DNA from 3 places in the Mesorhizobium sp. RCC_202 genome. Region 2 is predicted to be linked to each of the others. Evidence: predicted binding sites of a transcription regulator. Region 2 holds the regulator's gene; each other region holds the start of a gene.
The links. Region 2 encodes PhoB, which activates phosphate uptake and scavenging genes when phosphate is short. Its sites were predicted from a motif close to TGTCATNNANCTGTCAT; they were not measured.
Positions count from the first base shown of each region.

Region 1: a site for PhoB is predicted at 6,087-6,103, ahead of AB6802_RS24175 (LTA synthase family protein). Genes of this name have one in related genera too.
Region 3: a site for PhoB is predicted at 7,289-7,305, ahead of AB6802_RS25505 (acetoacetate decarboxylase). Genes of this name have one in related genera too.

Region 1 covers NZ_JBFUPO010000011.1:138,776-149,232, reverse strand. Annotated here, with positions in the region: gene AB6802_RS24205 (YicC/YloC family endoribonuclease) at 1-829, opposite strand, end outside; gene mltG (endolytic transglycosylase MltG) at 986-2,242, opposite strand; gene fabF (beta-ketoacyl-ACP synthase II) at 2,405-3,667, opposite strand; gene AB6802_RS24190 (acyl carrier protein) at 3,703-3,939, opposite strand; gene fabG (3-oxoacyl-[acyl-carrier-protein] reductase) at 4,139-4,876, opposite strand; gene fabD (ACP S-malonyltransferase) at 4,936-5,877, opposite strand; gene AB6802_RS24175 (LTA synthase family protein) at 6,151-8,079, shown strand; gene AB6802_RS24170 (hypothetical protein) at 8,533-9,156, shown strand; gene AB6802_RS24165 (caspase domain-containing protein) at 9,153-10,457, shown strand, end outside.
Region 2 covers NZ_JBFUPO010000022.1:23,900-34,356, forward strand. Annotated here, with positions in the region: gene AB6802_RS29860 (response regulator) at 1-1,661, shown strand, start outside; gene pstS (phosphate ABC transporter substrate-binding protein PstS) at 2,156-3,211, shown strand; gene pstC (phosphate ABC transporter permease subunit PstC) at 3,277-4,260, shown strand; gene pstA (phosphate ABC transporter permease PstA) at 4,264-5,115, shown strand; gene pstB (phosphate ABC transporter ATP-binding protein PstB) at 5,112-5,915, shown strand; gene phoU (phosphate signaling complex protein PhoU) at 5,936-6,643, shown strand; gene phoB (phosphate regulon transcriptional regulator PhoB) at 6,659-7,348, shown strand; gene AB6802_RS29895 (ROK family protein) at 7,511-8,746, opposite strand; gene xylF (D-xylose ABC transporter substrate-binding protein) at 9,014-10,054, shown strand; gene AB6802_RS29905 (sugar ABC transporter permease) at 10,200-10,457, shown strand, end outside.
Region 3 covers NZ_JBFUPO010000013.1:26,962-37,418, forward strand. Annotated here, with positions in the region: gene AB6802_RS25475 (efflux RND transporter permease subunit) at 1-145, opposite strand, end outside; gene AB6802_RS25480 (efflux RND transporter periplasmic adaptor subunit) at 142-1,452, opposite strand; gene AB6802_RS25485 (TetR family transcriptional regulator) at 1,601-2,134, shown strand; gene AB6802_RS25490 (inorganic phosphate transporter) at 2,247-3,857, shown strand; gene AB6802_RS25495 (MFS transporter) at 4,087-4,932, opposite strand; gene AB6802_RS25500 (patatin-like phospholipase family protein) at 5,280-6,440, opposite strand; gene AB6802_RS25505 (acetoacetate decarboxylase) at 6,433-7,221, opposite strand; gene AB6802_RS25510 (3-hydroxybutyrate dehydrogenase) at 7,447-8,235, shown strand; gene AB6802_RS25515 (hypothetical protein) at 8,327-8,665, opposite strand; gene AB6802_RS25520 (hypothetical protein) at 8,776-8,934, opposite strand; gene AB6802_RS25525 (hypothetical protein) at 9,007-9,213, shown strand; gene AB6802_RS25530 (sigma-70 family RNA polymerase sigma factor) at 9,260-9,802, shown strand; gene AB6802_RS25535 (anti-sigma factor) at 9,789-10,457, shown strand, end outside.

The DNA of each region.
Region 1 (10,457 bases), on a different contig from region 2:
TCGCGGTGACCGCGGCGGCGTTCGACTTGGAGCACAGCGTATTCGATTCGCGGTTGAATTCCTGCGCCAGAAAATCGAGCTTGCGGCCGACGGCGCCATCGCCGCTTAGCAGCGCCCGCCCGGACGCGACATGGGTCTTCAGCCGGTCGATCTCCTCGCGGATGTCGGCCTTGGTGGCGAGGAAGGCCGCCTCCTGATGCAACCTGGCGGCATCGAGATTGGCCGCGGCGTCCATCAAAAGCCGCACCTGCTCGGCAATGCGCTCGCGGATCGCGGCCGGCTCGCGCGAGGGGTCGGCCTCGGCCTTTAGCGTCAGCGCCTCGATGGCGTCGATATGGCCGGCAAGCAGCGCGCCGAGTGCCGCGCCCTCGCCGCGCCTTGCCTGCTCCAGCCCGTTGAGCGCCGCGTCGAGCGCCGTCAGGATCGCGGCGTCAAGCACTGCCCGCTCCTCCTCGGTCTCGACGGCCTCGGGAATGTCGAGCACGCCGCGCAGCGACAAGAGGCCGTCGGCGGTGGCGGGCTCGATGCCGTATTGCTCCTGCAAGCGCTTCGCCAACCCCGCCAGGTCCTTGAGGAACGCTTCGTTGACCACCGGCAGCACCTGCTTGGCCGCGGCGCGGCCGACCGTCAATGTCGCCTGGAAATTGCCGCGCGCGAAGCGCTTTTGAACCGTCTGCCGGACGACGGTCTCCAGCCGGTCGAAACCTGGCGGCAGTCGGAGCCTCACTTCGACGCTCTTGCCGTTGACCGATTTCACCTCCCAGGCGATCGAGGTCCCGTCGCTTTCGGCGACGGACCGCGCGAAGCCGGTCATGCTTTGCAGGTTCATTGTGCCTGTCATCCCCTGTCGTGGCCCGCGCGTTCTATGCCAGGCGCCGCGCACCCCAGAAATCGCCGGTCCGATGCCCGGACGGCGGATCCCCTCAAAACATGAATATGGCCCCGCGTCAAAGGACGCGAGCGGGCAGGCTGAAGATGGCGTTGCCTATTGCGCGGCGTCGCCGCCGGCATCGCCGTTCTCGCCTGCATCGCCTCCGGCGTCATTGCCATCGGCGTTGTCGTCGGGAGCGGCGGGCGCCGTGGTCTGGCCGGAAGCCTTGGCGGCCGCATCGGCCTGCTTCTTCTGCAGCGCCCGGTAGCGGGCGACATTCTGATTGTGCTCTTCCAGCGTCGCGGCAAAGACGTGACCGCCATTGCCGTCGGCGACGAAATAGAGATCGTCGGTCTTCGACGGGTTGGCGACCGCTTCCAGTGCCGCGCGGCCCGGGCAGGCGATCGGCGTCGGCGGCAGGCCCTTGATCAGATAGGTGTTGTAAGGCGTCTGCTTGTCGATATCGGACTGGTAGATCGGCCGGTCGGCGGGTTTACCCTTGCCGCCGAACAGACCGTAGATGATGGTCGGATCGGACTGCAGCCGCATGCCCTTGGCCAGGCGGTTGAGGAAGACGGCGGCGACGCGCGAGCGCTCGTCGCTTCGGCCCGTTTCCTTCTCGACGATCGAGGCAAGGGTGACGAAATCATCGATGTTGGCGATCGGCAGATCGGGCGCGCGATGCGACCAGACATCATCGACCAGCTTCTTCTGGTCGGCAACCAGCTTGTCGATCATCTGCTGCCTGGTGGCACCACGGGTGAAGCGCAGCGTGTCGGTGGATATGCTGCCCTCCGGCGGCAAGGTGGCCGGCATGGCGCCGGTCAGCGCCTCCTGATCGGCGACCCGCTGCAGCGCCTGCTCGACCGTCAGCCCTTCCGGGATGGTCAGCGAGTACATCACCGACTTGCCGCTCTTGAACAGATCCATGATGTCGCGCATCGAAGCGCGCGGCTTGATGGCATATTCGCCAGCCTTCAGCGCCGTTTCATTGCCGGTAGCGCGCACGCCCATCCTGAAGATGCGGGCATCGCTGATCAGATTGCGACGCTCGAGCTGATCGGCGATCTCCTGCACGCCGGTGTTCGGCTTGATCATGAAGGTGTCGCCATTGGCCGACGGACCAGCCTCGGTGAAGGCCTGCATGCCGAAATAAAGCGCGGCGCCCGAGGCGAGCACGAGCAGGATGACCACGGAGAGGAAGAAGTTCAGGAACACGACGACCTGGCTGCGCGAAGCACGCGAGCGCTTTGACGGCGGCGGTGGTGTGCCGGCCTCCGGACGCAGCGCCTCGGCCGCCGTCTTGGGCACGATGGGCCCCTTTGTGCCTTGCCGTCCGAAATCCCCGCCGCCGCCTGGATTTGTGTTCATGGCCCTACCGTCTGATCTTGCAACGAATCCCCCGCGGCAAAGCTAGGGGCGAATTTGGCAAAAATGACGGCAGTTGGCGGACTGCCGGTCAGCTGTCTGTTTTTGGGCAATCCCGGGCGGAAAACCGCTGCGCAATTTTGCCGGGATGCCCTGCCTGGCTGCTCAGCCACTGTAACGCTGGAACACGAGCGATGCGTTGGTGCCGCCAAAGCCGAAGGAGTTCGACAGCGCGACATCGATCTGGCGCTGGCGTGGTTTGTTCGGCACGAGATCGATCGCCGTCTCGCGTTCGGGATTGTCGAGATTGATGGTGGCTGGGGCGATGTTGTCGCGGATGGCGAGGATCGAGAAGATCGCTTCCGCCGCACCCGCGGCGCCCAACAGATGGCCGATCGACGACTTGGTCGACGACATCGATATCTTCGAGGCGGCATTGCCGACCAGCCGCTCGACGGCGCCGAGCTCGATCGTGTCGGCCATGGTCGAGGTGCCATGCGCGTTGATGTAGTCGATGTCGGCCGCCGTGAGCTTGGCGCGGTTCAGCGCCGCCGTCATGCAGCGGAACGCGCCGTCGCCGTCTTCGGCCGGAGCGGTGATGTGATAGGCGTCGCCGGTGAGGCCATAGCCGGTGACCTCGGCATAGATCTTGGCGCCGCGCGCCTTGGCGTGTTCCAGTTCTTCCAGGACAACCACGCCGGCGCCTTCGCCCATGACGAAGCCGTCGCGGTCGCGGTCATAAGGACGCGAAGCGGTTTCGGGCGCGTCGTTGCGGTCGGTGGAAAGCGCCCGGCATGCGGCAAAGCCGGCGAGCGACAGCCGGGTGACCGGCGCCTCGGCGCCGCCGGCCACCATGACGTCGGCGTCGCCCCACATGATCAGCCGGGCGGCATCGCCAATGGCATGCGCGCCGGTCGAGCAGGCGGTGACCACCGCATGGTTCGGGCCCTTCAGCCCGTGGCGGATGGAGACCTGGCCGGAGACCAGGTTGATGATCTGTCCGGGGATGAAGAATGGGCTGATGCGGCGCGGGCCGCGTTCCTTCAGGATCATCGCATTTTCGGCGATGCCGTCGATGCCGCCGATGCCGGAGCCGATCAGCACGCCGGTGGCGCATTGATCCTCATGCGTCTCGGGCTTCCAGCCGGAATCGGCCAGCGCCTCGTCGGCGGCCGCGATGCCATAAAGGATGAAGTCGCCGATCTTGCGCAGCTCCTTCGGCTCAAGCACGGCTTCCGGATTGAAGGTGCCGTTGGAGCCGTCGCCGCGCGGAATGATATGGGCGATCTTGCAAGCAAGATCGTCCACCTCGAATTCGGTGACGCGGCGGGCGGCACTGCGGCCGGAAAGCAATTCCCGCCAGCTGTGCTCGACACCCATGCCAAACGGCGAAAGCAGGCCAAGGCCCGTGACGACGACACGCCTCATCGCAGGTCCTCCCCCGGTGATGCCTGCGGAAAGGCTCAGGCCGAGGCCTTGTCGATGTACTTCACGGCATCGCCGACGGTCAGGATCGTCTCGGCGGCATCGTCCGGAATCTCGACGCCGAACTCTTCTTCGAACGCCATGACGAGTTCGACCGTATCGAGGCTGTCCGCGCCCAGATCGTCGATGAAGCTCGCCTGCTCCGTCACCTTGTCGGCATCGACGCCCAGATGCTCGATGACGATCTTCTTGACGCGCTCTGCGGTGTCACTCATTTGGGGCAATCCTCGTCTTATGTTGTCTATCTTCGTTAGCGGGCGGAATGCCGCTAATCAAGCTGAAAGATGGTCTTGCGGGAAACGCAACGCCACAGGACCGGTTTTTGCCCGAACCGCCGGGTTGCGGGCCGCATTACACGAAAAAAGCCGGGCGTCCAAGCCGAAATGGCTGTTTTCACAGGCGCCCGGCCTTACCTCAGATCATCGCCATTCCACCGTTCACATGAATGGTCTGGCCGGTGACATAGGCTGCTTCGTTGGAGGCGAGATAAGCGACGGCCGACGCCACTTCAACGCTGGTGCCCATGCGCTTGGTCGGGATCGCAGCCATGATCGCCTCCTTCTGCTTGTCGTTGAGCTTGTCGGTCATGGCCGATTCGATGAAGCCCGGGGCGACGCAGTTGACGGTGATGTTGCGGGTGGCGATCTCCTGCGCCAGCGACTTGGAAAAGCCGATCATGCCGGCCTTGGAGGCGCAGTAATTGGTCTGGCCCGGATTGCCGGTGACGCCGACCACCGAGGTGATGTTGATGATGCGGCCATGGCGGCGGCGCATCATCGGATGGGTCAGTTCGCGGGTCAGCCGGAACACGGCGGTCAGGTTGACCTCGATCACCGAATCCCAGTCGGCGTCGGACATGCGCACGAACAGGCCGTCCTTGGTGATGCCGGCATTGTTGACCAGGATGTCGACGCCTTCGAGCTCGGCTTCCGCCTTCTGGCCCAGCGCCTTGACCGCGTCGCGGTTCGTCAGATCAGCCGGAAACAGCTTTACACGATCGCCGAGCTCGCCGGCCAGCGCCTCGAGCTTCTCGACGCGCGTGCCATGCAGGCCGACGATGGCGCCCTGGCTGTGCAGCACCCTGGCGATCGCCTCGCCGATGCCTCCCGATGCGCCGGTGACGAGCGCCTTGCGGCCGGTCAGTTCGAACATTTTTGTCTCCTGATCTCAGAGCGCACCCTTGCCACAGGTGCCGTCAAATCGCCAGCCCGTCACCCCAACGCGGCCAGCGCCGCCTCGACGTCCGCCGCCGTGCCGACGGCCCCGGTGGTAATGTCGCGGTTGATGCGGCGCGCCAGGCCCGACAGCACCTTGCCGGCGCCGACTTCGTAGAGGCTCGACACACCGTTGGCGCCGAACCATTCCACCGTTTCGCGCCAGCGCACGCGGCCGGTTATCTGATCGACCAAGCGCCGGGCGATCTCTTCCGGATCGCTGGTCGGCGTCACGGTGACGTTGGACACGACCGGGACCACAGGCCCACGCTTCGCCACGCCGGCCAGCGCCTCGCGCATGATGGCGGCGGCCGGCGCCATCAGCGCCGAATGGAAGGGAGCCGAAACCTGCAGCATCAGCGCGCGCTTGGCGCCCTTTTCGGTGCACAGCTTCGCCGCCAGCTCGACCGCCGCCTTGGCGCCGGAAATCACCAGCTGGCCGCCGCCATTGTCGTTGGCGACCTGGCAGACGGAGCCCTTGGCGGCCTCGGCGCAGGCGGCTTCGACATCGGCCTGCTCCAGGCCGATGATGGCGGCCATGGCGCCCTCGCCCGCCGGCACCGCGGCCTGCATGGCGTTGCCGCGCGTGCGCAGCAGCTTCGCCGCATCGCCGACCGAGACGAAGCCGGCCGCGGCAAGTGCGGAATATTCGCCCAGCGAGTGGCCGGCGACATAGGCGACCCTGTCCTTGAGCGAAAAGCCGCGCGCTTCCAGCGCCCGCATCGCCGCCAGCGACACCGCCATCAGCGCCGGCTGTGCGTTGGCGGTCAGCGTCAGCGTCTCTTCCGGCCCTTCCCAGATCAGCTTCGACAAATTCTCGCCGAGTGCCGCGTCCACTTCCTCGAACACGCGGCGCGCTTCGGGGAACGCATCGGCAAGGTCCTTGCCCATGCCGACGGCCTGGCTGCCCTGGCCCGGAAAAGTGAACGCGACGGCCATTTTGGTCTCTCCAGAGGCTGGTTTTCCTTGCCTCTGGCGCAAGGCGGACGGCCAAGTCAAGCCCGTGGAAGTCCATTCCGCCGCTATTTCAACCTACAAAACCGGCTGACTACCTGTTCCAAAAGGCTTTTTGGCGATCACACCTGATGAAAACCGCTCACGTTTAGTTTGCTGGCTCTTCTTATTTCCGCAACAGGCGCTAGCTTCGCGTGACAATTCGATGACAGAACCGTGACGCGCGTGGAAGGCGCGTTGCGGGGGCTGGGGGAAGTAGTGGCAAGGATCAGGAAAGGCACGGCCAAGCCCGTGCCGCAGTTTTTGGAAGACGATCCGTCCACCGGCTATCTGCCGGGCCGGCCTTGGCCAACCGTGCGTTACGGCCTGGCGACACTGCTTGCCTCGGCCTTGCTTGTGTTTGCCGTCGAATGGATCGTGCGCGGCGACTTCTTCGGCACGGTCGACTTCTTCCTGCAACCCTTCAAGCCGGGCTGGACCACGATCATCGTCTTCGCGCTGGTCATGGTCGGTTTGGACGCCATCCTCGGCCGCAGCTACCAGAACCTGATGATCGTGGCGCCGTTGACGCTGGCGCTGGCCTTTGTCGGCCACCAGAAATCGCATTATCTCGGCGATCCGCTCTATCCGACGGATTTTCTGTTTGCCCGCCAGATCATGGCCTTGATGCCGCTTCTGGTGCGCGAGCGGCCATGGACCGCCGTAATGCTTGTCGTCGGTATCGTCGGCGGCCTGACGCTCTTGGTCTATGGCTGGCGGCTGTGGCGCCGGCGCGTGCCGATCCTCAGTCGCAAGGGCCGCCTGGCACGACTGGCGCTGGCCGTGCCGCTGCTCGCCTTCTTCGTCTCCATCATGGATTACGCCACCTTCTCGTGGACGCGCGACCGGCTGCAGATCATTCCGATCATGTGGGACCAGAAGGAAAACTACGCGTCCAACGGCTTTGCGCTGGCCTTCGCGATGAACGTGCCGATGGCGCATGTCTCGGCGCCGCCCGGCTATTCCGACAAGACCATGGCGGCGATCCAACGTCCCGATGTCGCGGCTTCCGTGCCTGACGAAAAACCCGATATCATCGTGGTGATGAGCGAATCCTTCTGGGATCCGACGCAGCTTCCCGGCGTCACCATCAAGCCCGATCCGATCCCGACGGTGCGCGCCTTGCGCTCCGGCTCGATGTTCTCGCCCGAATTCGGCGGCATGACCGCCAATATCGAATTCGAGGCACTGACTGGCTTTTCCAACGCCTTCCTGCCGGCGGGCTCCATTCCCTACCAGCAATATGTGCGCACGCCGACGCCGTCGCTGGCGACCTTCCTGAAAAGCGAAGGCTATAATGCGCGCGCCATCCATCCCGGCACCAATTGGTTCTGGAACCGCGGCGCCGTCTATGCCGATTTCGGCTTCAAGGACTTCAAGTCGGAAGAGACGCTGCCGCCGATGGAAAAGCGCGGGCCGCTGGCCTCCGATGCTGCGATGACCGACGAGATCATCCGCGAGGCCGATGCCAGCGACGACCCGGTGTTCTTTTTTGCGGTCAGCCTGCAGAACCACGGGCCCTACGAACCCTATCGCTACAGCAATCCGACGCATACGGTCGACGCGCAGATCAGCCCCTGGGCGCGGGAATCGCTGCTCTCCTACGCCGAAGGCTCGGCCGACGCCGACCATGGCCTGCAGCGGCTGGTCGAATGGGCAAAGAAGCGCCAGCGGCCGACCATCCTCGCCTTCTTCGGCGATCATTTGCCGCCGCTCGGGCCGGTCTATGTCGAGACCGGCTTTCTCAAGGACAATGTCGCGCCGCGCAAGGAGCCGACGGCCGAGGCAGCACTCGATCACCACGATACGCCCTTGGTGATCTGGTCGAACCGCTCCGGTCCGGTCCAGAACATCGGCTCGGTGAGCCCGGCCTTCCTGCCCTACCACATCCTGACCACGGCAGGCATCACCCACCCCTATTACACAGGCTTCCTCGGCGCGCTGCGCGAACACTACCGCGTGGTCGACCGCAACCTGCTTTTGTCGCCGACGGGCGAAGCGACGCCGGACTGGGCGCGGCAGAAGCAGATCGACCCGAAGATCAACGATTTCCGGCTCATCCAGTACGACATGATGTTCGGCAAACGGAACTCGGCGCCCGATTTCTTCCCCGAGACGGTAGACAAGCTCGTCGCGCATACGAGTTGAGGCGAGCGGCGGTTGGGCCCGGCGGACAGTTGGGGCCAATCAATCAGCGCCGTTGCCGTGAACCATCAGACCATCAAGCATTCAGAGGTCGGTCAAACAAACTGGCCGATCTGCCTGTTAAAGATCATCGCCGAAGCAGTGATTGAATGGCGTTTATTGGGGCCGTTACGAGACTGTCTGCTTTTCGGGTGCAGAATCAGAAAGCAGACGTGCGAGAAAATAGAGGTCCGAGTCTCGAACGGTGCGCCGCACGGGGTAAAGAAGAAAATAACTTCGTCTACTCGATAGCCCTCTAAGACGATCTTTTTGAAAGAAGCGCGGCATCTCGAAGATGCTGTGGGCAACATGCTATTGGCGCGCCTTTCACCTCGGAATCGTCAAATCCGCAACGTTGTCCGGACGTAGCTTCACGATTATATCGATGTGAACACCACCGCAACCACGAGTCCCCAAGTGACGCCATTCAGATACCGCAGCGGCATCAAGGAATTCAACGAGGCGTTCACCAAACAAGTTGCGGCCGAGCTGCAGAAGCGGCGCGACGAACTCATCTCCCCCCGGAATGCGCAGAAATTCCAGCATGGCCGAATGTGGAAGACAAAGCCTACGGAGCACGGCGACGACGCCGGCGAAATGCAGGCGCATTCTTTCGAGTTCTTGTCCCACTTCAACGACATCGTCAATCACGACCTTACCAAGTTCGTTGAGGCGAGAAACCGTTTGGTCGAGGGGCTGACGACGCAGTTCCAAGCTTCCCTTTACCAGACGATCAGCCAGTCTACCGAGAAATCGGGAAATACAGTTGTCGTCGGCCCGGGGCAGTCTCCTGCCGAGGCCTTCCTAGCCGCCCTTGAGATGATCGAATTTGGCATTGACGAGAATGGCCAGGTCAGTCTGCCGCAATTTCACATGGGACGAGAACGCTTCGAAAAGACCATAGCTGATCTCGAAGCGCAGGGACCGGAGTTCACCGAGCGCATCGAACAGGTGAAGGCCGAGAAGTCCGAACTCGCCAGACAGCGGGAAAGCGAGCGACATGCGAAATTTCCTCCGGCTTGGGAAAGAGACTCGCTTTGAGAGTGCTGATCGCCATCGGTTGCGACGTCTACGACAATCCGCCCCTCCAGCCCCTTGCGGGCGCGGAGAACGACGCCGCGACAATCTTCGAGCACCTCGCGGCGAAGAACTGGGGTGAGTACGATCAGGCGCAGTCTAAGCTGCTACTGTCGCCGACGATGGCGGAGTTGCGATCGACCATCGAAGCCGCACTCTTCTCCGGCCCGCCCATCGAGGAATTGACGTTCTTCTTTGCCGGACACGGCGGCGTGAAGGACAACGCCTACTTTCTCTGTCTGAAGGATACCGACGTCAGCAGGATGTCGCTGAACGCGCTGTCGATGCCACAGCTCTTCGGCTGGATAACCGAGGCAAAGATCCGTCACACCAACCTGATCATCGACGCCTGCCACGCGGGCGGGGTCGTCCATGACATCGGCGTCCTGCTCAACCCTAATGTGATTGGGAAGGCAGGATCATTGGCCATTTCGATCCTGGCGGCGGCGGGTTCCGACGAATATGCAGGAGAATCGGATGGAACCGGGCACTGCACGAGCGCGCTGATGTCGTGCCTGAAAGGAGAAACACCCGTTCAGACCACCCGACCGTCGTTTGACCTAGTTGAGGTCGGACAAGTCGTGTCAAGGCTGATGCATGGCACAGGCCAGTCCCCAGTCTGCTGGGGGATCAATCTCTTCGGTATTTCCCAACTCGCTAAGAATCCTCGCTTCTCCGGAGGTAGTGCACACATCAGCGAGACGTTCCCGGATCTGGCTTCGGACGGCGCAGGCAACGAGCATATCCGCGCCGCGTCGGATGCACTCTGGGAGCAGTACCTGTCGCTCACCAGAGAGTTTGACGCCGAGCGGTTTCTGGATGTCGTCCAGCCGGTCTGCGCAAACCTAGAGGACGAGCCCGCGGTCGCTTCCGCCTTCATAATGGGGTTGGCCGCGACCTTCGGCGCCCGCATTGCTGCAACGGGCGATCACTTCGACGTTGCCAGACTCCGGTCTGCGTGCGCGGTCGCGCTTCTGCCAATGGCGGTTTCCAGCACGCACTGCGCCGATGCCATCATGCAACTATCGAAAGAGGTCGTTGCGTCGATTGGCGAGGGGACCGATCAGCTTTTGGCCGACTTTACCGAAAGCACCTATGCGTTGCTCTCGAAGGACGGCGGCATTGCCGACTTCTACTTCCTGCCGCTGCGGCTGATGAGCATCCTGGGTTGGCTCGGTGCCGCGGCGCACATCCAGACTATGTCCGGCGAGAGCACAGCGGTGATCGCTCCGAAGGCGGCCGACCTCGTGCGCCTGATAATGGCG
Region 2 (10,457 bases):
CCGATCGGGCCAAGTCGGAATTCCTGGCCAATATGAGCCACGAGATCCGCACGCCGATGAACGGGGTTCTTGGGATGGCCGAACTGCTCGCCAAATCCGAGCTCGACCCGAAGCAAAAGACGTTCACCGACATCATCGTGAAGTCGGGCAACGCGCTGCTCACCATCATCAACGACATCCTCGACTTCTCCAAGATCGACGCTGGTCAGCTCGTGCTCGACCCGGCGCCCTTCAACCTCGCCGAGGCGATCGAGGACGTGGCGACCCTGGTGTCGACGCGCGCCAAGGAAAAGGATCTCGAGCTCATCGTGCGCGTGCAGCCGGGGCTCGACGGTCAGTTCGTCGGCGACGTCGGCCGCATAAGGCAGATCGTCACCAACCTGCTCGGCAATGCGGTGAAATTCACCGATGAAGGCCACGTCCTGGTCGACGTCACCGGCGAGCGGGTCCCCGCGGGCACCAGGCTCACCATTTCGGTGACCGACACAGGCATCGGCATTGCGGAAGAGAAGCTGAAGCTGGTGTTCGAGAAGTTCAGCCAGGTCGACACCTCTTCGACAAGACGCCACGAAGGCACCGGGCTCGGCCTGGCCATCACCTCGCGGCTGGTCGAGCTGATGAAGGGCGAGATCGGTGTCGACAGCGCCGAGGGCAAAGGCTCTACCTTCTGGTTCAGCGTGACGCTGCCCAAGGCCGAACAGGGCGGACAGCGCATCATGCCGGTCGACGTCACCGGCGCGCGTGTGCTGATCGTCGACGACAATGCGGTCAACCGCTCGATCCTGAGCGAGCAGATGGCGTCGTGGACGTTCGATTCCTGCGCGGCCGAAAGCGGCGCCGAAGGGTTGAAGGTGCTGATTGCCGCCGCCGCCTATGGCGTGCCGGTCGATTGTGTGGTTCTCGACTATCAGATGCCCGGCATGACCGGGGCCGAGATGGCGCGCATCGTGCGCAACACGGCGGGCCTGGCGCATACCCCGATCATCATGCTGACGTCGGTCGACCAGTCGCTCTCCAACACCGGCTATCGCGACCTCGGCATCGACGCGCAGCTGATCAAGCCGGCGCGCTCCTCCATCCTGCTCGAGACGCTGGTCGCCACCATCCAGCGCCACCGTCACAGCGCGGCGGTTCAGCCGCCGGTGACCGTCAGCGCCGATGCCGGCGTGGCGGCGCCGGCCGTCCGGTCCTCAGTCTCGGATCGCGCCATGCTGCAGCCGCCGCCGGCGCGCGCGCGCCCAAGGCCGGCCGGTGACGAGCGCGGGCTCGACATCCTCGTTGCCGAGGACAACGAAGTGAACCAGCTGGTGTTCACCCAGATCCTCGGCGAGACCGGCTACCGCTTCGAAATCGTCGGCAATGGCCGCAAGGCGCTCGATGCCTTCGGCAAGCTCAATCCGCGCATGATCCTGATGGATGTGTCGATGCCGGAAATGAACGGATTGGAGGCGACGGGCGCCATTCGCCGGCTGGAAGAGGAGATGGGCACCCATGTGCCGATCGTCGGCGTCACCGCGCATGCGCTGAAAGGCGACCGCGAACGCTGTATCGAGGCCGGCATGGACGATTACCTGCCGAAGCCGATCAGCCCGCGGGCACTGCTCGAAAAGCTCGAGCGCTGGTTGGGCACGGACGCCGAAATCCGGCGCAACGCCGGCTGACAGGATGCTTTTTAAAGGTCGGCGTTGCACTCGAAGTTGACGTATACGTATGGTGCGATCGCACCATATCAAACATGCGCCAAGTCCGGACAATGGTCGTAATTGATTCCGCCCTTCGGTTACGGGCGGGGGCAGCGACCGCCAAACAAGAAACAGCGTCAAATCTACCCCAACGGACCTGTTTTCGGCGATGGCCATGCCATGATCCGCTCTGGCATTCAGGCAACGCACTCTCGTCCGGATTTTATTTCCCGGCGGCCGCAACCAGGCCGCCGGGATAAATTTTGGCCCAAAAGTCAGACAAGTCGCTGATTCCGGCGACAAACTCCCGCCGCCCGTCAAAGGCCGCGAAAGGCTTGTTCGGACAGGCCTGTCCAGCCGTTACCGGGCTGACATGAAACTGTCATGCGACTGTTATAATCGAAGGCTATGCCCCTCCCGGGCGCCGACAGAAATGGTGCCGAGAGACCATCTTCCGAACAGGAGCAGGCCATATGAGACATTTCATCCGCTCGGCGGCCGTTGCGATTGCAATGGCTGCGGCATCCACCGTTACGCTCACCGCGGCCATGGCCGCTGATCTTTCCGGCGCCGGCTCGACCTTCATCTATCCGGTGTTCGCCAAATGGGCCGACACCTACAAGAAGGACACCGGCACCGGCCTCAACTATCAGTCGATCGGCTCCGGCGGCGGCATCAAGCAGGTCATAGCCAAGACCGTGACCTTCGGCGCCACCGACAAGCCGATGTCCGACGCCGACCTCGAAAAGAACGGCCTCGTGCAGTTCCCGATGGTGATGGGCGGCATCGTGCCGATCGTCAACCTCCAGGGCGTGAAGCCGGGCGAACTCGTGCTCGACGGCAAGACGCTGGCCCAGATCTATCTCGGCGCCATCACCACCTGGGATGACGCCGCGATCAAGGCGCTGAACCCGAACCTCACCCTGCCGTCGACCGCGATTGCCGTCGTCCACCGTTCGGATGGCTCGGGCACCACCTTCAACTTCACCAACTATCTGGTGAAGCTCTCGCCGGACTGGAAGGACAAGGTCGGTTCGGACACCGCCGTCGAATGGCCCACGGGCGTCGGCGCCAAGGGTTCGGAAGGCGTCGCCAACACCGTCAAGCAGACCGACGGCGGCATCGGCTACGTCGAATACGCCTACGCCAAGCAGAACAGCCTTTCCTACTCCAAGCTGGTGAATGCCGCCGGCAAGGTGGTCGAGCCGTCGCTCGAGTCGTTTGGCGCGGCTGCTTCGAATGCCGATTTCAAGAATGCCAAGAACTTCAACGTCATCATCACCAACGAGCCCGGCGACACCACCTGGCCGATCGCCGCCTCGACCTGGGTGCTGATCCATAAGACCCCGGATGACGCCGCCGCCACCGGCGAGGCACTTAAGTTCTTCGCCTGGGCCTACAAGGACGGCAAGGAAACCGCCAAGGCGCTCGACTATGTGTCGATCCCCGACAGCGTTGTCGATCTGATCAAGACCTCGTGGAAGGCCGACATCCAGGCCGACGGCAAGCCCGTCTACGCTGGCGAGTAAGACCATCGAAGGAGCGCCGTACCCGCGGCGCTCCTTTCCTCCTCGAGCCAAAGAGCAGACTTGACATGAGTGCTGTCCAGGAAGCCATGCCGGCCGGCCGCGGTTCGCGCGATGCCACGGTCAGGCGCTTCGCCCTCACCGATGCGATCTTCAGCGGGTTGACCAAGGCCGCAGCGATACTGGTCCTGGTGCTGCTCGGCGGCGTCGCCGTGTCGCTGGTTGCCGGCTCGTGGCCGGCGCTTTCCACTTTCGGCTTCTCCTTCGTGACCTCGGAGTCCTGGAACCCGGTCACGGAGAAATTCGGCGCGCTCGCGCCTATCTACGGCACCATCGTCACGTCGGCGATCGCCATCATCGTCGCAGTGCCGCTCGGCATCGGCATCGCCATTTTTCTCACCGAACTTTGCCCACGTCCGCTGCGGCGCCCGATCGGCATGGCGGTGGAACTGCTGGCCGGTATTCCCTCGATCATCTACGGCATCTGGGGCCTGTTCGTGCTGGCGCCGTTCCTGCAGACGACGGTGCAGCCCTTTATCATCTGGCTGTTCCACGGCGTTCCCGGCCTCAACAGCCTGTTTGCCGGTCCGCCTTACGGCATCGGCCTGCTGACGTCCTCGCTTATCCTGGCCATCATGGTGCTGCCCTTCATCACCTCGATCACCAAGGACGTGTTCGACACGGTGCCGGCGGTTCTCAAGGAATCGGCCTATGGCATCGGCTGCACGACCTGGGAAGTGACGCGGCGCGTGGTTATTCCCTATACCCGCGTCGGCATCATGGGCGGCGTCATGCTCGGCCTCGGCCGCGCGCTCGGCGAAACCATGGCTGTCACCTTTGTCATCGGCAATGCGCACCGCATCAGCGCCTCGCTGTTTGCGCCGGCAACGACCATCTCGGCGACCATCGCCAACGAATTCACCGAAGCTGTCGGCGACCTCTACACCTCGTCGCTGGTGGCGCTCGGCCTTCTCCTCTTCCTCATCACCTTCGTCATCCTTGCCATCGCACGCTACATGCTGCTGCGTATCGATAGCCGCGCGGGAGCCTGATCCATGTCGACAGCCTCGTCCCTCCACCAGAGCCGCAAGCGCAGGAACGGCGTGATGATGGCGCTGTGCGTCATCGCCGCCGGCATCGGTCTCGCCTGGCTGGCGCTGATCCTCGGCGCGCTGCTCTACAAGGGCCTGTCCGGCGTATCGCTGGCGGTGTTCACCGAGATGACACCGCCGCCCGGCGATGCCGGCGGCCTGCTCAACGCCATCTACGGCAGCATCGTGATGACCATCATCGGCATTCTCGTCGGCACGCCGATCGGCGTTCTGGCCGGCACCTACATGGCCGAGTATGGGCGGTTCTCGAAGCTGACCACCGTGGTGCGTTTCATCAACGACATCCTTTTGTCGGCGCCTTCGATCATCGTCGGCCTGTTCGTCTATGAGCTGATGGTGCGGCCGATGGGCCATTTCTCGGCGATCGCCGGCGCCGTCGCGCTGTCGATCCTGGTGATCCCCGTCGTGGTGCGCACCACCGAGGACATGCTGAACCTTGTGCCCAACGCGCTGCGCGAGGCAGGCACCGCCATCGGCGCGCCGCGCTGGGTGGTCATCCGCTCGGTCGCCTATCGCGCGGCAATGTCGGGTATCGTCACCGGCATCCTGCTGGCGATCGCCCGCATCTCCGGCGAGACAGCACCCCTGCTCTTCACCGCGCTCAACAACCAGTTCTGGTCGAGCAATCTCAATGCCCCGATGGCCAGCCTGCCGGTGACCATCTTCCAGTTCGCGCTCAGCCCCTATGAGGAATGGCAGCAACTGGCCTGGACGGGCGCACTCATAATCACCCTGACGGTTCTCGCGCTGAGCATTGTTGCCCGCAGCCTGACCGGACGCAGAGAGGACAGATGAAACCGATGTTGTCCACCGATCTGAACGCAGTCGACACGACCGTCGAGAAGGCCAAGATCGAGGTCAAGGACCTCAACTTCTACTATGGCCAGTCGAAGGCGCTGAAGAACATCAACCTGTCGTTGCCCGAGCGCAGCGTCACCGCCTTCATCGGCCCGTCGGGCTGCGGCAAGTCGACGCTGCTGCGCGTCTTGAACCGCATCTACGAGCTCTATCCGAAGCAGAGCGCGGAAGGGCAGGTGCTGCTCGACGGCAAGAACATCCTCGATCGCTCGCAGGACTTGAACCTGCTTCGCACCAAGATCGGCATGGTGTTCCAGAAACCGACGCCGTTCCCCATGTCGATCTATGAGAACATCGCCTTCGGCGTCAGGCTGTATGAGAAGATCAGCAAGGCCGAGATGGACAACCGCGTCGAGCTGGCGCTGAAGCGCGCGGCGCTGTGGAACGAGGTCAAGGACAAGCTCAACGCGAGCGGCCTCAGCCTCTCCGGCGGCCAGCAGCAGCGCCTGTGCATCGCCCGCACGGTGGCGGTGAAGCCCGAGGTCATCCTGCTCGACGAGCCGGCCTCGGCGCTCGACCCGCTGTCGACCGCCAAGATCGAGGAACTGATCGACGAGTTGCAGGCCGAGTATACGATCGTCATCGTCACCCACAACATGCAGCAGGCGGCGCGCGTGTCGCGGCAGACGGCGTTCATGTATCTGGGCGAGCTGATCGAGTTCGACCGTACCGAGAAGATCTTCACCTCGCCGCGTGAGAAGCGCACGCAGGATTACATCACCGGCCGCTTCGGCTGAGTTCATACGAGGACATCATTATGGCCGAACATACCGTCGCTTCCTTCGACGAGGATCTGAGGCAGATAAGCCGGCTGATCATCGATATGGGCGATCTTGCCGGTTCCATGGTCGGTGCTTCGACCAGGGCCCTGCTTGAATCCGACAACGCGATGGCGCAGCGTGTCGTCTCCGACGATGCGATCATGGACGCGCGGCAGCGCGAACTGGACGACCGCGCCATAACGCTGATTGCCAAGCGCCAGCCGATGGCCGACGACCTGCGCAGCGTTGTCGGCGCTATCCGCATGGCCGGCGACCTCGAGCGCATCGGCGATCTCGCCAAGAACATCGCCAAGCGAGTCGGCTCCGTCGGCGTCAGCGCCGCGCCACGCGACCTCTCGCATTCGATCGACGGCATGGCGCAGATGGTGCTGATCCAGGTCCAGGCCGTTATCCAGGAATATACGGCTGGCGATGCCACTGCGCTCGCCAAGCTTCGCAACGACGACGAGCGCATCGACGTCAAATACACCTCCGTCTTCCGCGAGCTCCTGACCTATATGATGGAAGATCCGCGCAACATCACCGCTTGCACGCACCTCTTGTTCTGCGCCAAGAACCTGGAGCGTATCGGCGACCACGTGACCAACATCGCCGAAAACGCTTATTATGTCCTGACCGGCACGCAATTGCCCGCCAACCGTCCGAAGCAGGACGAGACGGCGATGCCAGCACCGGCGGCCTGACGAAAAGGTTACCCAATGATCGCGCCACGCATCATGGTGGTGGAGGATGAGGAGCCGCTAGGGGTGCTGCTCCGCTACAACCTCGAATCCGAAGGTTATCACGTCGAGGTGGTGAGCCGCGGCGACGAGGCCGAGATCCGCCTGCAAGAGAATGTGCCAGACCTGCTCGTCCTCGACTGGATGGTGCCGGCGGTTTCCGGCATCGAGCTTTGCCGCCGGCTCAGGATGCGGCCGGAGACCGAGCGGCTGCCGATCATCATGCTGACCGCGCGCGGCGAGGAAAGCGACCGCGTGCGGGGCCTCTCCACCGGCGCCGACGATTATCTGGTCAAGCCGTTCTCGACGCCGGAATTCATGGCCCGTGTGAAGGCGTTGCTGCGGCGCGCCAAGCCGGAAGTGCTGTCCAGCGTGCTCAAGGTCGGCGACATCGTGCTCGATCGTGAATCGCACCGCGTCTATCGCAAGAAGAGCGAGATCCGGCTCGGGCCGACCGAGTTCCGGCTGCTCGAATTCATGATGCGTCACCCCGGCCGCGTGTTCTCGCGCAGCCAGTTGCTCGACAATGTCTGGGGCGAGACGATCTACATCGACGAACGCACGGTCGACGTGCATGTCGGCCGCCTGCGCAAGGCGGTCAACAATGGCCGCATGCCGGACGTCATTAGAACCATACGCGGGGCGGGCTACGCGATCAGGGAAGACTAGGGGATATGCTGATATTCAGGTGAGGCCGGCCTGCGAATGGCAGCTTCCTGCGCTTCCGGTACTCACGTACCTAAAGTACGCTCCGTTCCGGTTCTCGGAACCTACCATTCTCGACTCGGCCTGACCTGAATCTCAGCATATCCCCGCGCCTGCACTCGCGCCCTATGCGACGTGCTTGCCTGCCCGCGCCTGCCCGCCCGGCGCGAAGATCTCCTGGTCGACGAAGGTCAGCGCGCGCATGGCGCAGCCTTCGCGGATCAGCGGCAATTCGTTGGGCTCGGTGTCGAAGGAAATCGACCTGGAATGCTGGCCGCCGGCGGTCTGGGCGATCGTCTCACGCAGGGCGGGCTCGATCAGGTCGAAAGCGGCGGCGCTGACGCCGACCATGGCGACAGGCGCCGGATCGATCAGCGCGAACAGGCTGCCGAGACCGAAGCCAAGCGCTTCGCCGGCGCGCCGGTAGGCTTCACGTTCCGGACCGTCCTCGAGCCGCGCCTTTGCCGCGAGCGCCCGCATTTCGGGGTCGCCGACATCGGTCGGCTCGGCGTCTTCGCTCGCTCCCATGGCGGCGCGCCAGATGGCATAGTTGCCGGCATAGGCTTCGACGCAACCGCGCCGGCCGCAGCGGCAGAGCGCGCCGCCGGGACGGTGGATCATGTGGCCGAACTCGCCGCCGGAGGAATGCGTGCCGGTGAACAATTCACCCTTCAGCACCAAGCCCATGCCGATGCCATGCGATAAAAGGATAGCGATGAAATTGTCGCGGTAGCGGGCCGGGTCACGCCACTGCAGGGCGATGGCCATCATGTTGCAGTCGTTCTCCATGGTCGCGGGAATGCCGAATTCCTTTTCCAGAATGTCGGCAAAGGCAATGTCGGTCAGCGGCGTGATCGGCGACCACAGCATGGCGCGGGCGTGGGAATCGGTGATGCCTTGAATGCCCATGGCGATGCGGGCGACGCTGCCGACATCAAGGTCGGGGTCTTCCAGCCTGCGCCGCACGATTGCCACGCATTCGCCGACCAGCTCGTCGCGCGGCATGGTCAGCGTGTCGACCCGCCGCTGTTCCTCGGCAACGACATGGCCGGAATAGTCGATGACGGCGACGGAGAGGAAATTCAGCGACAGCACCACCGTTACCACGGCCGCCGCCTCGGGGCTCAGCGCCAGGCCGATCTGTGGCCGGCCGCGTTTCAGCGATGTGGTTTCGCTGGCCTTGCTTTCGGTCAGGATGCCTTCGCCGATCAGGTCGGAGGAGATCGCCGAAATGGTGGAGTGGCTCAGCCCGGTGGTGGCGGCGATCTCGGTTCGTGACGGCTGGCCGGCCCTGCGCACAGCCGAGATCACCATGGCGCGGTTGCGCCGGCGCAGGTCGTCGTGGCGGATCCCGACCGACATCGTTCTCTCAATCCTCCCGGTCATCGCGGCCTTGTGATCATGCCATGGGCCGTCGTTGACGCGCTAGGGATAGTGGCAGAAGCGCGAAGTCGTGTCATTATTTATTGCGGGCCTCGAAAAAATTAGCATGCGCCATCAGATCCCATCAGAATCGCTGTTGACAGCACCTCATCGCTGCATCAGTATTTTTTTGAGGCTCGAAAAAAAGGGCCTTTGTGCCGGCCTTCGGGCTAGTCTGGTCGCGCCGCACGGCGCAGGGAGGATATTATGAAGAAATTCACAGCCGCCATTCTGGCGGGTGTCGCCATGTCGCTGACGCTGGCGTCGGTCGCCGAGGCGAAGGACAAGGTGATCGGCGTTTCGTGGTCCAACTTCCAGGAAGAGCGCTGGAAGACCGACGAAGCCGCGATGAAGGCAGCGATCGAAGCCGCCGGCGACAAGTACATTTCGGCCGACGCGCAGTCCAATCCGGGCAAGCAGCTGACCGACGTCGAAAGCCTGATCTCGCAGGGTGCCAACTCGCTGATCATCCTGGCGCAGGATGCCTCCGCCATCGGCCCGGCGGTGCAGAAGGCTCTGGACGAAGGCATTCCGGTCGTCGGCTACGACCGCCTGATCGAGAACAAGGACGTCTTCTACCTGACCTTCGACAACAAGGAAGTGGGCCGCATGCAGGCTCGCGAAGTGTTCAAGGCGAAGCCCGAAGGCAATTATGTCTTCATCAAGGGCTCGGGCTCCGACCCGAACGCCGACTTCCTGTTCTCGGGTTCGATGGAAGTGCTGAAGGCGGCTATCGACTCGGGCAAGATCAAGAATGTCGGCGAAGCCTATACGGACGGCTGGCTGCCGGCCAACGCGCAGAAGAACATGGAACAGTTCCTGACCGCCAACGACAACAAGGTCGACGCGGTCGTCGCGGCCAATGACGGCACTGCCGGCGGCGTCGTCGCGGCGCTGACGGCGCAGGGTCTCGCCGGCACCGTGCCGGTCTCGGGCCAGGATGGCGACCACGCCGCGCTGAACCGCATCGCGCTCGGCACGCAGACCGTGTCGGTGTGGAAGGACGCGCGCGAACTCGGCAAGAACGCCGCCGAGATCGCGTCGCAGCTGGCCGGCGGCAAGAAGATGACCGACATCGCCGGTGTGAAGGACTTCACGACGCCCGGCGGCAACACCGTCAAGTCGCTGTTCCTGACCCCGGTCGCCATCACCAAGGACAATCTCAACGTCGTCATCGACGCCGGCTGGATCAAGAAGGACGAAGTCTGCGCGGGCGTCGCCGCCGGCAGCGTCGCGGCCTGCAAGTAAGTTTGCCGACGTTCGATCAAATCCTGGCGCCGCGGCCTGAAAGCCGCGGCGTTTTCTCAAAGATTTGTGTTTCCGCTTCACGCGGATAGCTTCTAGGCTCGGTTCCGGCATCCGCGTCAGACGGGCAAGCCGGCGGGAGGAAATCATGACCGACACGACGTCCAACCCCCAGGCGGACACGGCGCGCGCGTCGGAACTCGGCATGCTTGCCCGGTTCCTCAAGGCGACCGAGATCGACACCCGCATGCTCGGCATGGTCGGTGCCCTTTTGATCATCTGGATCGGGCTGCATGTCATTTCCAGCCTGCGCCTCGGCGTCAATCCGCTCGATTTCGACAGCCGCACTTTTCTCACGCCACGCAATCTGTGGAACCTGTCGGTGCAGACATCCGCCGTCGCCATC
Region 3 (10,457 bases), on a different contig from region 2:
TGGTGACGGTGATCGCGGTCTCGTCGACCTTCGGATACTGACGGATCGACAGGCCGAAGATGCCCTGGAAACCCAGAAGCAGGATCATACAGGCCAGCACCGTCGACAGGACAGGCCGGCGAATGAAGAGGTCGGAAAAGCTCATTGCTGCTGAACCTGCTTATTCGCCGATTTGCTCGGGTCGATGGTGTTGTCGACGGCAACCGACATGCCGTTGAACAGCCGGTTCTGGCCGGCCGTGACGATCTGATCGCCGTCCTTCAGGCCCTGCGTGATCTCGACCATGCCATTGTTGCGTCGGCCAAGTTTCACGAACACCTGCGAGATGACGAGGGCCGGCTGCTGCGCGGCGTCGGCCGGCTTGGCGCCATCGGCGGCCTTGTCGGCCGGCTTTGCCGCCGCGTCGGCGGGCTTGGCGGCATCGGTCGCCGGCTTGGCGGCGTCGGCGGGCTTGGCGGCATCGCCGGCGGGCTTTTCGGCGGCGGCCTTCTGCTCGTCCGGCTTTGCCGGCGTGGCCGCGGCGCCCTCCGCAGGCTTTGCCGGCTCGACCACGAAGATATAGTCGCCGTAGAGGCTCGTCGTCACCGCTGTCTGCGGCACGGAGATGACGTTGTTTTCCTGCGGCAGCTCAACCCGGATCTGCACGAACTGGCCAGGGGTCAGCTTGCCTTCCGGATTGGCGACCTCGCCGCGGATCGAGACCAGGCGGCTCGCCGGATCGATCTTGGGGTCGATGCCGCGAATGGAGCCGGCAAACGACAAGTCCGCCAGGCTGCCGCCGAGCTTGACCGTCTGGCCGATCTTGAGCAGTGGCAATTGCTGCTCGGGAACGGTGAAGTCGACACGCATCGTATCGAGATCCTGGATGGTCACCACCGCGTTGCCGGGCGCCAGGTACTGGCCGACATCGATCTTGGGAATGCCCACCGTGCCGTTGAAGGGCGCGGACAATTGCTTCTGGTCGAGCACCGCCTGCAACTTGATAACCTGCGCGGCCGAAGCGTCCGCCGCGGCCCGCGCCGCGTCAAGCGTGGCGTCGGTGCCGACGCCGCGCCGCTGCAGTTCGATCGCGCGGGCGAGTGCTGCCTGATCCGAGGCGGCCTGGGCCTTCTGCGCCGACAGATCGGCTTTTTCCACGGCGTCGTCGAGTTGCACCAGCACCGCGTTGGCGGCGACCTTCTGGTTGGCGTGGAAGAGGATGTCCTTGACGATGCCGCTGGTCTCGAGGGTCAGGTCGACGCCGTGCACCGCATTGACGGTGCCTATCGCCTCGACGCCAGGCGTCCATTCCGAGGGCTTCACGGTAACGGTCGAGACGGTCGCGGCCGGCGGCTTCATGGTCGCGAAAAACTGCTTGATCGCGCTGTCGCGAAACAGGTTGAAGCCGACGATGCCGACGCACACCACGACGAGCAACGCCAAGAATCCGGTGATGATGAAAAAGCGTTTCACGGACAGTCCCCTCGAGCCGGCAACCGGCAAAACAATCGATGCCGGGACACATACCCACGATAAGTCCCGATTTCAAACGGCGGGCGCTTTACTGTACCGTCTGGACGGTGTTGTCAATTCCGCATAAGCTAATGTACGGGGAGGCGTGATGAGAGCTCGCAAGGCAAATTCGCGCGACAAAATCCTTGCCGCGGCGGCCGATGTGGCGCGCGAGGCGGGGCCGGGAAGCCTGTCGCTGGAAGCGGTCGCGACCCGTGCCGGCGTGTCGAAGGGCGGCCTGCTCTATAACTTCCCGACCAAAGCCAAGCTGATGCAGGGGCTGGTAGAGCGTTATCTCAAGGATTTCCAGAAGGCGTTGGAAGCACGCGCCGCCGAGAACGGCGACGAGAGCGTGCTATCGGCCTATATTAAACTGTCGGCCGACGACTGCGAGCAACCGAAGCCTTCCGCGTCATGGATGTTCTCGGCCATTGCCGAGGATCCCGACTTCCTGGCACCGATAAAGGCGTTCAAACGACAGCTGTTCGAACGGCTGAAGGAAGAGACGGACGCTCTCGGGTCGTTGCTGGTGTGCTTCCTGGCCATCGAGGGGCTGCGCAGCATGAATCTTTTCGATTCCGATGTGCTTTCGCCCGATGAGCACAAGCTCCTGGTGGCCGCTCTCCTGAAGATAGCCGGTTAGGTCACCAAACGGGTTTGGTAGTGACCAAACTGGTCAAGAGCGTCACACCAGCTTCATCCTACGGACATAGCGTCCTCTTCGGTTCTTTGCTGCATGCAAACGGAGTGGGACAATGGTGGACGTAGTTTCCAGCGAGGCGGGGATTCCGAGACCGGATCATCCCCTGCATCAATCAGGCGGTGCCAAATGGTTCCTGCCGGCCTTCGGCGTGCTTGTGCTCGTCGGCATTATCTATGTCGGTTATGCGCTCAGCAACGATCTGGCGGTCGCCAAGACCGTGCCGTGGATTCTGCTCGGCATTGCGCTTCTGATTGCGCTGGGCTTCGAATTCGTCAACGGCTTCCACGACACCGCAAACGCGGTCGCCACCGTCATCTATACACGTTCGCTGCCGGCCGAATTCGCCGTCATGTGGTCGGGCGCCTTCAATTTCCTCGGCGTCCTGACCTCGAGCGGCGCGGTGGCGTTCGGCATCCTCTCGCTGCTGCCGGTCGAACTCATCCTGCAGGTCGGCTCGTCCTCGGGCTTCGCTATGGTGTTCGCCCTTCTGGTCGCGGCCATCCTGTGGAACCTCGGCACCTGGTTCCTCGGCCTGCCGGCTTCGAGCTCGCACACCATGGTCGGCTCGATCATCGGCGTCGGCCTTGCCAACCAGTTCATGGCTCCGGCCGGCAGCGCCACCAGTGGCGTCGACTGGAGTCAGGCGACCAATGTCGGCATCACCTTGCTGGTCTCGCCGATCGTCGGCTTCTTCGCCGCCTTCGTCCTGCTCTATGCCATGAAGCTCCTGGTGCGCAATCCGGCGCTCTACGAGGCGCCGAAGGGCAACGCGCCGCCGCCATGGTGGATTCGCGCGCTGCTCATCTTCACCTGCACCGGCGTCAGCTTCGCGCATGGCTCCAATGACGGGCAGAAGGGCATGGGCCTGATCATGCTGATCCTGATCGGTGTCGTGCCGACCGCCTATGCGCTCAATCGCACGCCCGACATCAACTATCTTGAAACCTATAAGGCGGCTTCGGTCAGCGTGGAGACGGCGCTGGGCAAATATGTCAAGCCTGGCGTCACCGTTGCCGATGCCGCTGCTGCCAAGGCCGCCGTTCAGGACGCTGTGCGCACCAAAACCTGGAGCGATCAAACGACTGTCGCGCTGCAGACCTATATCCACAACACGACAGCTTCGTTGCAGCCCTATGCCTCGGTCGACAACGTTCCGACCGACCTGGTCAGCAACGCCCGTAACGACATCTACCTGATTGGCGAAGCGCTGAAGCTGATCGACAAGAAGCAGTTGCTGCCGATGCAGGCCGCCGATTTGAAGGCGGTCACCGACTATCACAAGGCGGTGGACAATGCGACGAAGTTCATCCCGCTCTGGGTGAAGGTCGCCGTCGCGCTGGCGCTTGGCCTGGGCACCATGGTCGGCTGGAAGCGCATCGTCGTCACCGTCGGCGAAAAGATCGGCAAGAGCCATCTGACCTACGGCCAGGGCGCGGCCGCCGAGCTGGTGGCGATGATCACCATCGGCATGGCCGACCGCTTCGGCCTGCCGGTGTCGACCACACACGTGTTGTCCTCGGGCGTTGCCGGCACGATGGCGGCCAACGGTTCGGGCCTGCAATGGTCGACCGTGCGCAACCTTCTGCTGGCCTGGGTGCTGACGCTGCCCTGCTCGATCGCGCTCGCTTTCGCGCTGTTCATCATCTTCCGCCAGGTGTTCTGAGCGGCGGTTCATGTTTCGGCTGTAAATATCGACGGCGCCAGTTCTGGCGCCGTTTCATTTTGGCGCAGGCATGAGTGGCGGCGATGAACCACGCAACGGATCTGACACTGCTTGCCTGGGAAGATAGCCGGCACCACGCGCGACGCGCTTCGCAACACCGAAGGTCATGTTTCCGGCTCGCCCGAGGATCACCCCGTTCCGGTCGGCGCTGATGCGGAATTCGCCTCTGCTATTGCTGCGCAACATCCGCCCTGCCGCGGCGGCTCAGTTGGCGCAGCGACAACACATGTAGCAGGATTGAGCCTGGCACCACGAAAGCAGGAGTTAGCACACCCGGGTAATTGCCAGCGCCGATGGTCTGCACATCAGGAACGATCAACTGCCACGGGCCTGGCGAGGTAATCATGCCCATGGTGACCGCGACAGCGAAGTCGGCAAGGCCGAGGATGTTCCAGAAAGCAGCAGCTCTCCGCCCTTCCGCTGTGCCGGTCGCCACTGTGATCGCCGCTGGCAACGCCAGAAGCCCGGTCAGCATGTCGCCAATGCCTGCCGGCAGTGCGAACACGCCAGGCAGCGAACCGTGCAGCCAGGCCGCGATAGCCCAACTGCCAAATACGCGGTAGACCTGAACCGCGACGAGCCAGCCCACCGGCATCGCATCGAGCACCTGCCCGATCCGCTTCGAGAACAACAACAGCGGCGCTCCGACGATCACCGGCAGGAAGATCGCCGACGGCAACACCGGGAAAGATGCGGCGTCCGAATGGAAGACACCATTGATCGCGGCGCTCCAGGCGATGGCGAACCACAGCGTGTCCGGGATCATGATCGCCAACCAGGTCGCGCTGCGTTGACCATGCGTCAGGTCCGTGCGTTCAAGGCCGAGCCACAGTCCCAGCGCGATGAGCCCGTGGGCCGCGAGCTGGTGGGCTGTGGTCGGAACGCCGCTGGCCGGGATCGCCGGCCAATTGAAGATCGTCAGTAGCCAAAGCGCCGTGAGCGGCGCAAACCAGAGCAGGCCGCGCCAGGCGTCACGCGACGGGGCGATGGTAGAGGAGCCAGCTTCGGCGGTCATCGGCGGCACTCCATTGAGCCTGGCGTAGTTGCTGCCCCGGATGTACGTCCGCTTTCGACAAGCGGCTATCCGCAATAATGTTGATAGGCTGTGAAGAAGGGCTTCACAGTCCCGGCAGATTGTGCTCGGCGGCATGGAGACATTCAGGCGTTGCCCTGCACCGCAGTTTCTGCCGGGCAGTCAGGGGTGACTCTATCGGATCGGCGAAACGGTGCGCCTTCTCAAGGGCGCGTGTCGGGAAGCGCGCGATACGCGCACGATGCGCAGTGTCGGTCTGACCGAAGCCGGCGAAGGATTCGTTTCGTGCAATGCCCGTGTTCAGGAAGCCCGTTGCCCGACGCAAAATATCAGGTCGGGTCTTCCCGATGCAGGTCGTGGATGGCGACGCCTTCGACATTTTTGGGCAGCATCAGCCACTTCTTGTGGCGCAGCGTGCGTTCCGTGTCTTCCTGGCCCATTTCCCAATGCTCGCGCATCGAGGTGCCGGAGAACTCGTAGTCCTTGGCGTGGCCTTCATAGCCTTTGTGCTGGTAGATCAGGTGCACGATGTTGACGACGCCGGCGTTGGAATAGTCGGCGATCAATTCCTTCTCGCCGTCCTTGAGTTGCTCCGGCGGCACGCGCTTCAGCGCGTCGAGCAGCTTCATCTTCAGCGCGTGGATGCGCTCGAAATTGTCGGTGTTCTGCCGCGTGCGGCTCGAATACATGATGTCCTTGTGGCGCGACAGCACGTCGGCCATGCCGCGCGGCAGCACGCCGCGAGCGCTGAACAGATCGACCTGGAACACCAGCGAGGAGCGGTCCTCTTCCTGGTCGAGCAGATATTGCAGCGGCGTGTTGGAGACGATGCCGCCATCCCAATAGTACTCGCCCTCGATGCGGATCGACGGGAAGGCCGGCGGCAGCGCGCCGCTGGCCATGATGTGCTCCGGCCCGATGCGGACCTTGTCGGTGTCGAAATAGACGAAATTACCGGTCCTGACGTTGACCGCGCCGACGCTCAGGCGCTTCTTGCCATCGTTGAGCACGTCGAAGTCGATCAGGCTCTCCAGCGTGTCCTTCAACTCGGCCGTGTCGTAGAAGCTGGTGGCGCCGTCCGCTCCCGACAATTGGAGCCAGGGATTGGGATTGCGCGGCTTGAAGAAACCCGGCTGGCCCATCGTCATCGTCATCAAGGATGAGGTCTGGTTGCGGATATCGCGATAGATGTCGCCTTCGGGCGTATAGGACCAGATCTTGCGGCCCGAGATCGTCTGCCAGAACTGCTCCAGCCGCTGCAGGCGCCGGCTTGGCTCGTTGCCGGCGATGATCGAGGCGTTGATGGCGCCGATCGAAACACCGGAGAGCCATGTCGGCTCGCAACCGGCGTCGGCGAGCGCCTGGTAGACGCCGGCCTGATAAGCGCCGAGTGCGCCGCCGCCCTGGAACACCAGCGCGATGCGGTCATACTGAGCCGTGATTTCCTCGATGGTGGCGGCGGCTGCCGTGCTGCGGTTGCGCTCAAGCACTGACTTTCTCCAGCTTTGTCGCGCCGGCAGCGGATTGGCTGTGGTCAGCGAGGTAATCATGCACGACTTCGCCGAGGCCCAGCGTCAGATCGGCTTTGAAGTGAACGGCCGAAACGATGTCGAGCACAGGCAGTTTCGCCACATCGGCCATGACATGCGGCCTGAGATCGAGCGCGGCCGGGGCCGTCCAGGCTTCCTTCAGCGTGATGTCGGTGAGGTAGTAGCGGACCAGTTCGCAGATGCGCGGGCTGCCGTCGACATGCGGGATGATCTTGATCAGGAAATTGGGCGCCGCGAGGGACGCCAGCACCTGGTCATGGTCGGCCTCGCGGTGCTTGTAGCCCATCGTGCCGGTGGCGCAGAGCACGCTGCCATAGTGCAGCGTGCCGACCACCACTTCGCCTTCATGCACGATCTTGGGGCTGGCAAGCTTCTTGGGGAAGCCCCACAGCTCGCGGCCGCCGGCGATCGGCGCGTCGTCGTCGAGATACATGGAATGGACGAAGCCGCCATGCTGCCCCTTGTAGCGCACCGGGATAACCTGGCCGGTCTCGGTGTAGTCGCCGAAGCCGGTCGAATCCGGCATGCGGATGAATTCGTATTTGACCAGCGGCTCGTCGATTTCAAGCGGCGCCGGCACCGCCGCTTCGAGCGCCTCGCGCGTCGTGCGGTAGGTGATGATGACGTATTCGCGGTCGAAGAAGCGATAGGGGCCGGGCGGGAAGGACGGATTGGTGAGCGGCATCGCATAGGCGCGCTTCACGACGTCGGCGATTTCCATTCTGGTGCCCCCAAACAGCTTGAAATGACCCCGCGCGAATGCGCTGGGAAATATGTTGCATGGCAGCATGACAGTGCCGTGTCAGCACCGCGACAGGCACGTTCGAAAGCCGGCAAAGCCTTTGCTGGACTGTAATAGCGCCGACATATGCCTGTGGCATTGTCATGCTGCGGCGCACAAACTATGTGCCTTTGATAGTCCTTCCCTCCTGTCGCGAGATCTCCCATGGGTTCCCTGTCTTCGAAGAATGCGCTCGTCACCGGCTCGACCAGTGGCATTGGCCTGGCCATCGCCCGCGCCTTTGCCGCAGAGGGCGCCAATGTCACCATCAACGGGCTCGGCGACGCCGCGGCGATCGAGCAGGAGCGGGCCGGCATCGAGAAGGATTTCGGCGTCAGGTGCCGCTACTCGGACGCCAACATGATGGACGGCGCGGCGGTGACCGCGATGGTCCACGATGCCGAAGCTGCCTTCGGCAGCCTCGACATCCTGGTCAACAATGCCGGCATCCAGCACGTCGCGCCGATCGAGGAGTTTCCCGACGACAAGTGGGAAGCGATCATCCGCATCAACCTTTTGGCCGCCTTCTATGCCATCAAGGCGGTGGTGCCCGGCATGAAGAGCCGCAAATGGGGCCGCATCATCAACACCGCTTCGGCGCATGCGCTGGTCGCCTCGCCGTTCAAATCGGCCTATGTCTCGGCCAAGCATGGCATTGCCGGTCTGACCAAGACGGTGGCGCTGGAAGTGGCGCAAAACGGCATCACGGTAAACGCGATCGCGCCCGGCTACGTCTGGACGCCGCTGGTCGAAAAGCAGATCCCCGACACGATGAAGGCGCGCGGCATGACCGAGGAGCAGGTCAAGCACGATGTGCTGCTCGCCGCGCAGCCGACCAAGGAGTTCGTCACCGTCGAGGAACTCGCCGCGCTGACGCTGTTCCTGTGCTCGGACGCCGCCAGGCAAATCACCGGCACGACGCTGCCGATGGATGGCGGCTGGACAGCACAGTAGCGGACGGCTTTATCCGGGGCGGTTCAGAATCGTCGAACCGCTCTGATATTTGTTCCTGGCCGCCCGACCGGTTGCCCTTGCGCGGCCTGAATCAGGACAAGCTGTACATGAGATGTCCGGTCCACCATGCGGAATTGCTGGTGAAGCGGATCATCAGCAGGCCGATGCCGGAAATCAGCGCCGCCCAATACAAGGGCGCGCCGACTTTCCAGCGGTCGTCGTTTGGCCCCTGTTGGCTCAGCGTGCGTCTCGTGCCCCAGAGTCCGACGAGCAGCCCGATGTTCAGTACGATGTCGAGAATGACGACACCGCGGCTGTCATACTCATGCGAAGGGATACACAGACGGTAGACGAAGGTGACGATCAGCAGGGCGGCAATGACCCTGAACGTCGTCCACGGCAATGGCTTGCCTGAGCTGATATCCGGCACGGGTCCCCTCCGCTGAAAACCGGATGAATTGATATCATACGGGCCACCGGCCAAGCGTGAGCCGGATAACAAAAGCCAATACGGCCGAACTCGGTCCCCGCAAAAAGCGATCACATTAGCGTGAGCGAAAAAATCCGGCGGCCGGGAATAAACAGCCGGGTCCGCTGGTCTTCAGGGCATGCGCCGGATGTGCGCGGCAGCAGGAGACCAACATGAAGCGGCATGAAAACAATAGGATTGCGACCGAAGCGGGCGAGGGCATCAGCCATTGCCGTCCTTTGGAGCGCATGAGCTGGGCGCATATATTCTGGGCCATCCCACCGCGCCGCCGGCCCTGATCCGTGCCGATCGCAACCATCGAGATTTACGACCATGACGGCCAGCATCTCATTGCAGCCAGCGATGCGCCGTTCTCTTCCGAGGCGCCACTTGCTTCCGAGACCCTTGACTCCGGTGACCCCAATGCCTTCACCTCCCCCGAAGCAGGCGCCTTCGCCTGCAGTCGCGATCTTCGCCCGCACGAGCAGGGACAGGTCAGCGCCATCTGAGGATGGCAGCAAGCCCCTGGCGGGAGCGCCTGACGGTGGAACGGTGTTGAGCGAAAAGGTCCTGGCCGCGCGTTTTGCCGAAGTGGTGCTGCCGCATCTCGGCGACGCGCTGTCGCTCGCCCGCTGGCTGACCGGCAATACGGCCGATGCCGAGGACGTGGTGCAGGAGGCCTGCCTTAAGGCGCATGCCGGCATTGCCGGCTTTTCCGGCGGCAATGCCCGCGCCTGGCTGCTCACCATCGTGCGCAATGCCTCCTACACATGGATGGCGCGCAACCGGCCGCGCGCCGTTGTCGCGGTCGGCGATCTCGCTGACCTCGACGATGTGTCGCCGTTGCCAGACAATGATGCGGACAGCCCGGAAGCGGTGCTGATCGCCAAGGCGAATACGGCGGCTGTAGAGGCTGCGATCGCAGGGCTGCCGGAAGCGTTTCGCGAGACGGTGGTGCTGCGCGACATAAACGGTCTCAGCTACCGCGAGATCGCCACCATGCTCGGCGTGCCGCAAGGCACGGTGATGTCGCGGCTGGCGCGGGCCCGCGGTCTTTTGATGACGGAACTTGGAGGGCGCCATCATGAGCCCGCATGAAAATCGCCCGCGTGAGGATGGATTGCCGCAAGACCCGCAGGATATGAAGCTGATGATCCACGCCCTTGTCGATGGCGAGCTCGACGCCGCGGCAGCCCTTGCCGTCGAGCGTCGCATGGCCGCCGATCCGGACCTTGCCGCCGAGCATGCCCGGCTGGTTGCGCTGCGTGGCGCGCTCGCCAATGTGCAGCGTCCCGCAGTCAGCGACGATTTCCTGGCGCGCATCGCGGCCATCGCCGCGGTGAAGGGAACCGACGAGGCCGACACCGTGGAAGCGGAAGCGCCCGCACAGCAACAACAAGGCAAGGTGATCGAGATGCGGCCACGCGCTGCGCGCCGCTTCGCCTCCTTCGACTGGCGCCAGATGGCAGCGTCGATCGTATTGACGGCGTTTCTCGCCAGCGGCGCGACGCAATGGCTGATGGTCGACAATGCGCCGGACAGTTTCGCGGTCGCCGTAGCCAACGGCCATCGCCGCAGCCTGCTCGCCGCAACCCCGGTCGACATCGTGTCGTCCGACCGCCACACGGTGAAGCCATGGCTCGACGGTCGTCTCGGTGTCTCGCCCGCCGCCCCCGACATGGCCAAGGATGGCTATGCGCTGGTCGGCGGTCGCGTCGAAGTCATCGGCGACAAGCCGATGCCGGCGCTGGTT